One region of the Glutamicibacter sp. NPDC087673 genome, then DNA from elsewhere that is predicted to be linked to it. Evidence: riboswitches for the same ligand, from Rfam matches in the RefSeq annotation. Region 1 holds a riboswitch; each other region holds the start of a gene.
The links. A riboswitch is a leader RNA that binds a small molecule or an ion and turns the genes downstream of it on or off. The one in region 1 is predicted to bind S-adenosylmethionine.

Region 1 (3,893 bases):
TGGCCAGCCGCGCTTCAAGGCGCACCGAGTCCTTGATGGTGACGAAGGGAAAGCTCGAACCGTAGGGCAGGCCCTGGTCGCCCAAGGACGAGGGGCCGGTGGAACCATTGCAACCACCCACCATGTTGATGGACACGACAAAGTACTCATTGGTGTCAACCGTGGCTCCGGGACCTACGAGCTCTTCCCACCAGCCGGCGCTTTGCGAATCGCCTTGCGCAACGTGGGCGTCACCGGTGAGCGCATGCATCACCAGCACCGCGTTGGAGCCATCAGCTGCTAGCGTCCCCCACGTTTCATAGGCCAGCACCACGTCCGGAAGGAATCCACCGAATTCGAAGTGGTGCTCCCCCACGGACTTACGGCGCAAAATGCCGTCTTGCCCGCCGGCGAGCTCTTCGGCGCGCAGAGTATCTTCAGTAGTCACAATGGATGCCATGCCTAGAGGGTTTCCTGCAGTTCCTTGTTCTCGAGGGCTGCAACAGCTTGGAAGCCCAGTTCCAGATCGGCCAGAATATCCTTGATATTCTCCAGTCCGACGCTCAGCCGCACCAGTCCCGGGCTCACGCCGGCCGCAACCTGCTCAGCTTCGGAGAGCTGGGCATGGGTGGTGGAGGCCGGGTGGATGACCAATGAGCGCACGTCGCCGATGTTCGCGACATTGGAGTGCAATACCAGTGCGTCCACGAAGGCCTGGCCGGCTTCCGAACCGCCCTCCAGTTCGAACGCGATGATCGAGCCGGCGCCCTGATCGCTGTACTTCTGCGCACGCTCATGCCATGGCGAAGACTGCAGGCCTGCGTAGGCGACCTTCTGCACTTCCTCGCGGGCTTCGAGCCAGTTGGCAACTTCTACGGCATTCTGGCCGTGGCGTTCAATGCGCAGCGACAAGGTTTCCAGGCCCTGTGCGATCAAGAACGCGTTGAACGGCGCAACCGAGGAACCCAAATCGCGCAGCAACTGCACGCGGGCCTTGAGGATGTAGGCCAGATTGGCGCCCAGGATGCCGTTGACACCCAGGTCGCGGGCGAAGACCAGGCCGTTGTAGGACTCGTCCGGGGTGTTGAAGCCCGGGAAGCGGTCGGCGTCCTTGGCGAAGTCGAAGTTGCCCGAGTCCACGATGACACCGGCAATGGCATTGCCGTGGCCGCCGAGGAACTTGGTGGCCGAATGGATCACGATATCCGCGCCCCACTCGATCGGGCGGATCAGGTACGGGGTGGCCAGGGTGTTGTCCACCAGCAGCGGCACGCCGGCTTCGTGGGCGATCGCCGAGATGCCCTCGATGTCCAGGACGTCCTGTCGCGGATTGGAGATGGTTTCCCCGAAGAAGGCCTTGGTGTTCGGACGCACCGCGGCACGCCAATCATCCAGGTTGTCCGGGTCGGCAACGAAGGTGACCTCGATGCCCAGGCGCTTGAGCGTGTGCTTGAGCAGGTTCTGGGTTCCGCCGTACAGGCTGGGGCTGGCCACCAGGTGGTCGCCGGCTTCGGCCAAATTCAAGATGGCGAAAGTGGTGGCAGCCTGTCCCGAAGAGAGCAGCAGTGCTCCAACGCCGCCCTCCAGGTCAGCGATGCGGGTTTCCACCGCGTCGGTGGTCGGGTTGCCGATACGGGTGTAGATCGGCTCCAGTTCCTGCAGCGCGAAACGTGCAGCAGCGCTCTGGGCGCTGGGGAAGACGAAAGAGGTGGTTTGGAAAATCGGGAGAGCCCGTGCTCCGGTCGTCGGATCCGGGGTCTGGCCGGAGTGGATCTGACGGGTTTCAAATGACCAGTTATTGCTCATGGTTTCCTCCAAATAGCGTTTCATGACTATGGGGGTACGCCACTGAAAAGACACCGACAGGAAGCACCATATCGTGACGACTTCCAGGGGTAACCCGCGCTTGTCCTTGATGCCTTGTGCGTTCAAGGGCCAGGTCTTCACCCGGGGCACCCCACCGCGGTTGGAGGGTTGCCGCCCAGTAAGCCGGGGCTTGTTACTGGGACTCATGACCTGGTACCAGTTTGCCCGAAAACCGAAGATCTTTGCAACGCAAGGGCTCGTCATTGGACTCAATCGGTCATATTTCGCGAATATTGCAGGTTCATCGCAGAGTATTCGATAGCATCCCGGCACTTAGGTGTGCCTAAGTAGAGACTCGCATCACATGTTGCCATGATGGGCACATGATGAGGCTAGATCACGTAAGTTATGCATGCGGCCCAGACGGGCTGTTGCCAACCGCTGAAAGAATCTCCGAGTCCCTCGGACTGGAATTCGTCAAGGGCGGCGTGCATCCACGATTCGGAACACGCAATGTCATCTTCCCGCTCAAGCATGGCCAGTACCTGGAGGTGGTTGAAGTCCTGAACCACCCGGCCAGCGACAAGGCACCCTTCGGACAGGCGGTTCGCGCCCGTTCGGAGCTCGGCGGCGGCTGGATGGGCTGGTGCGTCTCGGTGGAGGATCTATCCAGTGCCGAGGACCGCTTGGGCCGCAAGTCGGTGCCGGGCAACCGGAAGTTCCCTGATGGCCGCGAACTGACCTGGCAGCAGATTGGCATCAAGGGCCTGATCGCCGATCCGCAGTGCCCGTACCTGATTTCCTGGGATGAAGGATCCGAGGAGCTGCATCCGTCGAAGGCGCTGGAACCTGCCGGCGCCATCAGCCAGATCGCCATTGCCGGCTCGCGTGAACGGGTGCTGGATTGGCTGGGCCAGCCGCAGAACGTCAATTTGGGCGCTGTCACCATGCAATATGAAGCGCCGAATGGCACTCCGGGCATCATGTCGGTTACCTTTGAGACCGAGTCCGGCACCGTGGTGCTGTAAACAGTTCCGCAGAGAACGCAAGTAGGCGGGGACAATGGCGTCCCCACCTACTTTCTTTTCGTTAAGGCCGGTCCAGGCGCTTCCCCAGCACCACGACGTGCTGGTCTTCGAAGCCCAGTCGTTCATAGAAATCGATGACGGCAGAGTTCTCCTCGCGGACCATGAGCTGCACCTTGGGCACGCCGCGATCCCGCAGCCACAGGACAGCGGCATCCACCAGCTCCCTTCCCAGGCCGTTGCCCTGCCGGCACGGATCCACCGCAACATAGTAGAGCCAACCTCGGTGGCCATCATGGCCAACCATCGCAGTAGCCATGAGTTGATCGTTCTCAACGATGGCCAGCACCGTGGAAGTAGGCTCGGCCAAAGCCCGTCGGGCGTCGGCGAGCGCATCATTCCACGGACGAGTCAGCCCGGTTGCTTCCCACAATTCAACTGCTTGGCGAAGGTCCTCTTCCCGCAGCACGGTAATCTGCATTGGCTCAGCTTACCTGCGCTACTGGCCGATTCCGATGGCCGGCCCGACCAAGGCGTATCCCACGAAGCCGATGGCATCAAGCAGGAAATGCGCGATAACCAGCGGCATCACCCGCCCGTACTTCTGGTATACCCAGCCGAAGACGATGCCCATGAGCATATTGCCGATCATCGGCCCCACCCCCTGGTACAGGTGGTAGCTGCCTCGGATCATCGCAGAACCAATAATGGTGCTCCACAGGCCCAGCTTCAATTTCTTGGCGTAGGTGAACAGGAATCCGAGCATCAGCACTTCTTCGAGGACTGCATGACGTGCAGCCGACAGCAGAAGCACTGGGACGCTCCACCAATAATCGCCAAGATTCGCTGCTGACAGTGCCGTGGTGACGCCCAGCGCCCGTCCAGCGGCATAGACGCCCAGCGTTCCTACTCCCATGGCCAAGAACATCCCCGCCCCGAGCAGTGCGTCCTTGCCCGGCTTGCGCATATCGAAACCGATGTCCCGGATGGTTCGTCCGGTCGTGCGCTTCATCAGGTAGAGCGCCAGCACGACGGGTACCAAGGCAAAGACTATGTCCAGCAGCTGGTAGGAGAAATCAAAGA
Region 2 (3,893 bases), on a different contig from region 1:
GTTCCGGGCAATACGCACTAGCCATGCCAGGACATTGGCGTCCTCCGGCAGTTGCGGGTACGCCTTGAGCGCGGCAAGGAACGTTTCGGACCAGGCGTCTTGCGCGCGATGCTCATCAAGCAGGGCACGGCAAACGCGCAGGATGTTGAGTCCATAGTCCTGGACTATCCGCTCGAACGGTGCTTGCATGGCTCTCCTGGAATTTTGCGCCTTCATGGCTTCTCACCATGTAAACGTACGAGGAGACCATTTTGTGAGGCGTGAACGAAAAAAATTCCTTCACGCAGATACCCATGGATTCCTAGAATGCCACCAGATCCAATTCGCTGGCGATCTGCTCAAGGCGGATCAAGTCCAGGTGGAGCATTTCGCCATTTTCCACGCCTTGGGGATCCGTGGTTCCGGCCAATGCGTCGCGGATGGTGCGCATGGTGGCCCCATGGCTGACAATCATGACCTTGCGCCCGGCATGCCTGCTGGCCAAGTCCAGCAGCGCTGGCACCGCACGGCTCAAGATCTGGGCACGCGGCTCACGCAGGTCCTTGGCAGCAGCCGATTCCGCTCCGCTGACCTCGGCCATGATCCGGCCTTCCAGCGGGCCGAAGCCGCGTTCAATGAGTTCCGGAACGGCGTTCCCCGTCTCGGCCCCGATCTGCTGGGCAATCAGCGCGGCAGTTTCCCGGGCACGTTCCAAGGGCGAAGCAAGTACCAGCGACCAGTTCTGGCCGATCAGCTGGCGCCCGACCTCGCGAGCTTGCTCGCGCCCGGTGTCGTTCAACGGGATATCGGTACGCCCCTGCAGGCGCCCTGCAAGGTTCCAATCGGTCTGCCCGTGTCGCACCAGTGCCAGCGAAGTATCCATGGCTCCAGCCTAACCGGGGTAACAGGTATCGAAGAATCTCCGGCATTACGTCCAATACGCAACGTTACGACTCATAGTTGGGTCAAGAACGGTCATGTTGCGAAGATTATTACACCATCCCGAGCGGTTGAGAGATCTGGTTCGATGACGCCGCAGCAACCTGCCACATCCGGTGGTTACGGTGCTACCGCCAGAAACGATGCAGCCGCCTACCCGTTGGACCACAGCAGGAAGCGACATTGATTCCGGGATTCCTGCCTCGATCGCGGCCCGCCCTACGGTGCCCGCGAAACCCCAATCGACAAGGAGTCGTAAGCCACCATGGCAGATCACAAGTTTGGATTCCGCACCCGCGCATTGCATGCCGGAGGCACCCCCGATGCCGAGCATGGCTCACGCGCAGTGCCGATCTACCAGACCACTTCGTTCGTCTTCAAGGACGCCGACGATGCGGCCAACCTCTTTGCCCTGCAGAAGTACGGCAACATCTACTCGCGTATCGGCAACCCGACCGTAGCGGCTTTCGAAGAGCGCATGGCTTCGCTGGAAGGCGGCATCGGAGCGGTAGCCACCGGCTCGGGCATGGCCGCGGAATTCGTCACCTTCGCGGCCTTGGCCCAGTCAGGCGACCACATTGTGGCTTCTTCGAAGCTCTATGGCGGCACCATCACCCAGCTCGATGTCTCGCTGCGCCGCTTCGGCATCAACACCACTTTCATCGACTCCAATGATCCCGCCGACTTCGAAGCGGCGATCCAGGAAAACACCAAGGCCGTCTACACCGAGGTGGTGGCCAACCCGTCCGGCGACATCGCTGACCTGAAGGGCCTGGCCGAGGTGGCGCACCGCCACAATCTCCCGCTGGTAGTCGATTCGACGCTCACTCCCCCGTACATCCTGCGCCCTATCGAGCACGGCGCGGACATCGTGATCCACTCGGCCACCAAGTTCATCGGCGGGCACGGCACCACCCTGGGCGGCGTGGTCATCGAGTCGGGCAAGTTCAACTGGGGCAATGGCAAGTTCCCCACCATGACCGAACCGGTTGCCAGCTACGGCAACGTCTCCTGGTGGGACAACTTCGGCGAGTACGGCTTCCTGACCAAGCTGCGCAGCGAACAGCTGCGCGACTTCGGACCGGCTCTGCCGGCCCAGTCCGCATTCCAATTGCTGCAGGGCCTGGAGACCTTGCCGCAGCGCATGGACAACCACCTGTCCAACGCGAAGCAGGTCGCTGCCTGGTTGCAGGCCGATGAGCGTGTGACCTACGTGAACTATGCCGGCCTGGAATCCCACCCGCAGCACGCGCAGGCCAAGGAGCTGCTGCCCATGGGCGTCGGCTCGGTCTTCAGCTTCGGAGTGAAGGGCGGGCGCGAAGCCGGCTCGAAGTTCATCGAAGCCCTGCAGCTGGCCAGCCACCTGGCCAACATCGGCGATGCCCGCACCCTGGTGCTGCACCCGGCCTCCACCACCCACCAGCAGCTGAGCGCCGAGCAGCTGGTCTCCGCTGGCGTGCCAGAAGATCTGATCCGGCTGTCGGTAGGACTGGAAGATGTCGAGGACATCCTCTGGGATCTGGACCAGGCGCTGGCCGCTTCGCAGGAAGCGATTGCCGCTTCCGCCGCAGGGTTCGAGGCTCCGGCCTATGATGGTTCCGCCTGCGCATTGCCAACCGCTTCGAAGGGAGCAATCTAATGACTGCCGTTGATACCGCTTGGGAAGGCCCTGGAGCCGCACAGCGCCTGGAGATCCTGCGCGACACCAAGTCCATCGCCATTGTCGGTGCCTCGAACAAGCCATCGCGCGCCAGCTATTTCGTGGCTACCTACCTGCTCTCCTCCTCCAAGTACAAGGTGTATTTCATCAACCCGGTACTCGATGAGATCCTGGGCCAGCCGGTGTACAAGTCGCTGGCCGATCTGCCGGAGACCCCGGACCTGGTCGAGGTTTTCCGCAAGCACGATGACCTGCCTACCGTGCTGGACGAGGCCCTGGCCGTAGGCGCGAAGACCCTGTGGCTGCAGCTGGGATCCTGGCATGAGGAAGTGGCCCGGCGCGCCGAGGCCGCGGGCATGAATGTGGTCATGGACCGCTGCGTGAAGATCGAGCACGCCCGCTTCCACGGCGGCCTGCGCCTGGCTGGATTCAATACCGGCGTCATTTCCTCCAAGCGCCAGGTACTTGCCTAGGGAGTCCAAGATTCCAGGAAATGGGTGCATGCAACGTTGCGTTGCATGCACCCATTTTTCTGCGGCAATTCCCCGGAATCGGCCGGTTTGGTCAACGACGCTGAACTTTTGCACGGAGCATTCCGAAGGAAGAACAAGACCTCTGACGAACCATGGTCGACGCAATTGGCCCACGGCATGCCGTGGGTGTGGCCCCGAAGTGCTCGACGCGTTCAATCACAGATCGAAAAATCTGCAAACCACAGCACTGCAACGCAAGGCCAAACGACCCAACCCTAAAACAGGCAGAGAGAATCGATTTCGATTCGCTACGAGCGCGAACGAAAGAAGAAAAATCCCGCCCGCACTGCTATATGAAAACTCAATTCCCCTGGCCCGAGAACATTCCAGCATCTCGCAATAGCATTGCGCCGCACCCTCAATGCTGCACGGAGTTGAAATTTCTCTGGGCGAGGATTCCCTCTGCGGCACCCAGCTAAGAGGCATCGGAGACAGTACTCTGGGTTGACGCACTATTCAGAATTCTCCGGAAGCAGAAGCTTCCTTGGAAGTGCGCCAGTTGACTGGAGATACGAAGGAGCAGACAGTGGATGCAAATCGAAGAACCCTATGGTCCGTGGCCCTCGGGATGAGCTTGACTGCCTTGGTATGCAGCGGGATTGCCCTGTATTCTACGGGGGTCATCATGGATGAGAACAACCTGGACTCATGGCCTGCCCCGGCTCTTTGGGTGGTGGCGATTGTTGGTGTCGTGGGGCTGCTGATTAGCTTGCCCGGCTGGTTTGCTACCAAGGAAACCAAAAAGGCTTCCTAGCTGTTGCTCCCCTTGTCCATAATCGGAG
Region 3 (3,893 bases), on a different contig from region 1:
TCGATGGATTCGGAGGTGCTGAATTCCTTCGGCGGGAAGATTCCTGAAGAGGTCAGTTGCCCCAAGGAAGCCTGCGCGCCGAGCTTGTCCTGCACCGAAGCAGCAATTTCCTTTTCCACGGCATACTGGCGGGGGCCCGCGGAGGCGTACTCCCAGGAATAGCTCACGGTCAGCGGAGTTCGGATGCTCTCCAGGGACAGCTTGAGGCTGGGGCGTGCTGGAACAGGGATGCTGTAGCTGTCATCCTCGCTCTTCAACGGTGCCATCAGGCGCAATCGGTCCAGGTGCTGGCGCTCGAAAAGCTCAACGCCTTCCTGCGGGATGGATTGCGCACCGGATTCAATAAATGTGGCCAGTTCCTTCGTGACCGGTTCAGCGAACCGGGCCAAACCGATTTCCCTGGCCTTCGGCAAGGGGCTGGACGCGTAAGCCAACAAGGTCGGCGGCGTGCCTATGGGCAAGAGGTAGACGTGCTCTTCGCTCGGCCCGCGCAGCTTCCCTTCCATGCTCAGGCCATGTTCACCGCGACGCACATCCACGTGTGCCATGGCTGGTTGCTCGCTGAACTCCACCGGGGCCTTGGCCGTAGAACCGCCGTTGACGATCTGCACTCCAGCTTCACGCAGGGCTTCGAACGCATCCAGCAGGTCCTGGCCTGGAAAATCCATCAAGGAGATCCACTCCTTGGGATCCCACGAATGGCGATAAGTATCTTGTTCAACGTGTTCACGCAACCGGTCCAGTTCAACGACCGCACGACGCTGCTTCTTGGAGAACCGCGTATCAAAAGCAACATTGCGCCAGCTGATCCCGGTTTGGATCCAGGGGCTCTTGGTGCCCTGGCGGGCCGGGCGTGCCTGCAAGGTCAGCGCGTCCTCGCCGCCATAACGCGGTTCGCTTACCACTTTCAGGATCAATCCCAGCGGTTCTTCGGCAACCAGCGGCTCATCGGAAATGACTGGAAGCAGACGGTCAAGGGTACGTTCCCACTGCGGCTTGCTATTGCGTTTCCAAGCGTGGGGATCCACCCCGGAGTCGGAGACGAAAAAGCCCTGGTCTTCTTCGGTGGTGACCTCAATGAGCAAGGCGGCGACATCTTCACAGGACTGAACCCCCGGATGCTTGCCGCAGAAGCTGGTGAAGCTGATATTGCCCTCGGTGATTTCCAATTGGGCCATCACCGATTCACGCAGCACCACACCGGAGATGCGGGTAGATCCCGGTTGCATTACCCGGTTGGCGATCTGCACTTTTCCGGAATCACACAGGAATTGGCCCAGGTTGTATTCGGATTCGGTCACCAAGGTCTGGGCCGCAGAAAGTGTCAGCTGGAATTCCATACTCGCCGTTCATTGTTCGTGCAGTGGGCGCCCGAGAGCTAGATTCCATCTTAGCGAGCCGGAAAGCAAGATGCCCGGTGACGAAAAGTTACTTCTGCCCTTTACCCGCGGGCCCTGCAACCGATAGAAATTAATCACTGAATCACGAGTTCCACTCTTTGAGCCCTGGCTGAGTGGACGGCAACCCTCCTGCGTCATTGTGCGGGGTGCCCCAGGTGAAGATTCGACGCATCTTGAACGCCAAGATGCGTAAGCGATGGCGCCCCTTGCGCCAGAAAGGGGATCAATTCCCCATGACTAATGCAGCATCTGCCCCAACCGTATCCGAAGACCGCGCACAGCGCCTGCAGGAAGCAGGCAAGGGCTGGGGCGAACGAATTTCGGCTGCCCCGCAAAGTGCCCAATTGACTTTCACCGTCGAGGGCGAAGGCTTCGATTCGGTAGCCAGCAACATTGTCTCCGGCAAGCACACCTTCCAGGCCGACGAGCCAGCTGCCCTGGGCGGCAGCGACCTGGCCGCAAGCCCCGTGGAATACGCGCTCGGAGCGCTCATCTCCTGCCAGGTTGTGGTCTACCGCTTGTACGCGCAGAACCTCGGCATCCAGGTGGACGACGTGAAGATCCAGGCCAATGGCCACCTCGATGTCCGCGGACTCTTCGGCATCGACCAGACCATCCGCCCCGGCTTCTCGTCGGTGGATCTGGACATCCGGATTGCCGGACCGGAATCAGCTGAACGCTATGAAGAACTGCGCCGCGCAGTGGATGCACACTGCCCGGTGCTGGACCTCTTCGCCAATCCGGTGCCCGTGACAACCGCGGTAAGCATCGCAGAGACCAACTAGAGTTCGCTGAACTAAAAAGCACCGCGGCGGCCCCCGACTTCAGGTGCCGCCGCGGTGCACTTCTAGCTGAAGCCAACTATTGCCCCAGGAAGTTCAGCAGGACTTTGCCGGAGCGAGCCGAATCCTTGGCCGTTTCGAAGGCTTCAAGCGCATCGGCGACCGGGAACTCGTGGGTTACCGCCTCGGAAACCTGCAGTGAACCGTCGGCCAGGGCAGCAAGCACATGGTCGATTTCGTCGTTGAAGCGGAAGGAACCAACCAGTTCCAGCTCGCGGGTAATAGCCAGCGAAATGAGTGCGGGTTGTTCTCCTGAGGGCAGCAACCCGACCATGACCACTCGACCGCCGCGCACGGCACCGCGCACGGCGGAGGCCAACCCGCGGAAGTTGCCGCTGGCCTCGATCACCACGTCCGCGCCCACCTGGGCAAGAGCTTCCTGGTCATCGGCGCGCAAAGTTGAAGTGGCACCGAGTTTCCCGGCGATTTCCAACGGCTTCTCGTGCATGTCCACTGCGATGATTTCTTTGGCTCCGGCACGCTTGAGCACTGCTACAGCGAGAGCTCCGATCGGCCCAGCACCAATAACCAGCGCCTTCTTGCCGGCGACTTCACCGGCGCGCGACACCGCATGCCAAGCAACCGCAGCCGGTTCTGCCAGTGCCGCATCACGCAGTGCTAAGCCAGCAGGCAGCTCACGCAGCATGCGTGATGGCAGGTTCACTTCGCGGGCGAATGCGCCCTCGGTGTGCGGGTAGCGGGCGGCCGAGCCCAGATAGGTGCACCCCGGGGAAAGATTCGGGCGGTCGGCCGGGTAAGGTTCCCCGGTCTCGCCTGGTGTTGCCGGGTGCACGGCGACTTTGGTTCCGGCTGCCGGCCCGCTGCCGTCAGCGGCGGCCTGCATGACGGTCCCGACGATTTCATGCCCGAGAACCATTGGAGCCTTGAGGAACGATTCCCCGGCGGCGCCGTGGCTCCAGTAATGCAAGTCTGATCCGCAAATACCGCCGTAAGCGATGGCAACGCGTGCTTCATCTGCTCGCGGCGCTGCCAGCTCGATTTGTTCAATACGCAAATCATCGGCTGCATGGGCCACGACGGCCAACGTGCTGGTGGCGAGGGAATTAGACGACAACGCTCATGCCTCCGTCGATGAAAATGGTCTGTCCGTTCACGTAATTTGATCCGTCCGAGGCCAACCAGACTGCTGGTCCGGCCAGATCCTCGACGGCGCCCCAACGCGCTGCGGGGGTGCGGCCCAGAATCCAGGAGTTGAATTTTTCGTCGTCCACCAGATTCTGTGTCATTTCGGTGTGGATGTAGCCCGGTGCGATGCCGTTGATTTGCAGTCCCGAACCAGCCCATTCGGCGGTCATGGCGCGGGTGAGATTGCGCAGACCTCCCTTGGCCGCGGTGTAGGCGGAGATGGTGGGGCGGGCCAGGTCGGTTTGCACCGAGCAGATGTTGATGATCTTGCCTTCGCCACGCTGCACCATGGAGCGTGCGACCTCTCGGCCTACCAGGAATGCGCTGGTGAGGTTCGTGTCGATCACGCGCTGCCAGTCAGCCACCTCCAGATCCAGCATGGGCACGCGGTGCTGGATACCCGCGTTGTTCACCAAAATGCGGATGGGGCCGATGTTCTTTTCAATGGCTGCGATGTTCTCGCGCACGGCGGCATCATCGGTGACATCGAAGCAGGCGCTATGGA

Region 2: it holds a riboswitch for S-adenosylmethionine, as region 1 does, so the genes downstream of both, ACIOTL_RS13810 (O-acetylhomoserine aminocarboxypropyltransferase/cysteine synthase family protein) here and ACIOTL_RS11280 (bifunctional o-acetylhomoserine/o-acetylserine sulfhydrylase) in region 1, are expected to answer to the same signal.
Region 3: it holds a riboswitch for S-adenosylmethionine, as region 1 does, so the genes downstream of both, ACIOTL_RS00510 (OsmC family protein) here and ACIOTL_RS11280 (bifunctional o-acetylhomoserine/o-acetylserine sulfhydrylase) in region 1, are expected to answer to the same signal.

What each region holds. Positions count from the first base shown of each region.
Region 1 is NZ_JBIUWB010000004.1:236,518-240,410, reverse strand. It holds gene ACIOTL_RS11285 (homoserine O-acetyltransferase) at 1-439, opposite strand, end outside; gene ACIOTL_RS11280 (bifunctional o-acetylhomoserine/o-acetylserine sulfhydrylase) at 442-1,785, opposite strand; SAM riboswitch class IV at 1,877-1,996, opposite strand; gene ACIOTL_RS11275 (VOC family protein) at 2,169-2,813, shown strand; gene ACIOTL_RS11270 (GNAT family acetyltransferase) at 2,875-3,291, opposite strand; gene ACIOTL_RS11265 (CPBP family intramembrane glutamic endopeptidase) at 3,310-3,893, opposite strand, start outside.
Region 2 is NZ_JBIUWB010000005.1:296,020-299,912, forward strand. It holds gene ACIOTL_RS13800 (RNA polymerase sigma factor) at 1-189, opposite strand, end outside; gene ACIOTL_RS13805 (histidine phosphatase family protein) at 302-862, opposite strand; SAM riboswitch class I at 974-1,068, shown strand; gene ACIOTL_RS13810 (O-acetylhomoserine aminocarboxypropyltransferase/cysteine synthase family protein) at 1,184-2,557, shown strand; gene ACIOTL_RS13815 (CoA-binding protein) at 2,557-3,051, shown strand; gene ACIOTL_RS13820 (hypothetical protein) at 3,638-3,865, shown strand.
Region 3 is NZ_JBIUWB010000001.1:103,779-107,671, forward strand. It holds gene ACIOTL_RS00505 (DEAD/DEAH box helicase) at 1-1,340, opposite strand, end outside; SAM riboswitch class IV at 1,481-1,602, shown strand; gene ACIOTL_RS00510 (OsmC family protein) at 1,634-2,185, shown strand; gene ACIOTL_RS00515 (L-idonate 5-dehydrogenase) at 2,262-3,317, opposite strand; gene ACIOTL_RS00520 (SDR family oxidoreductase) at 3,307-3,893, opposite strand, start outside.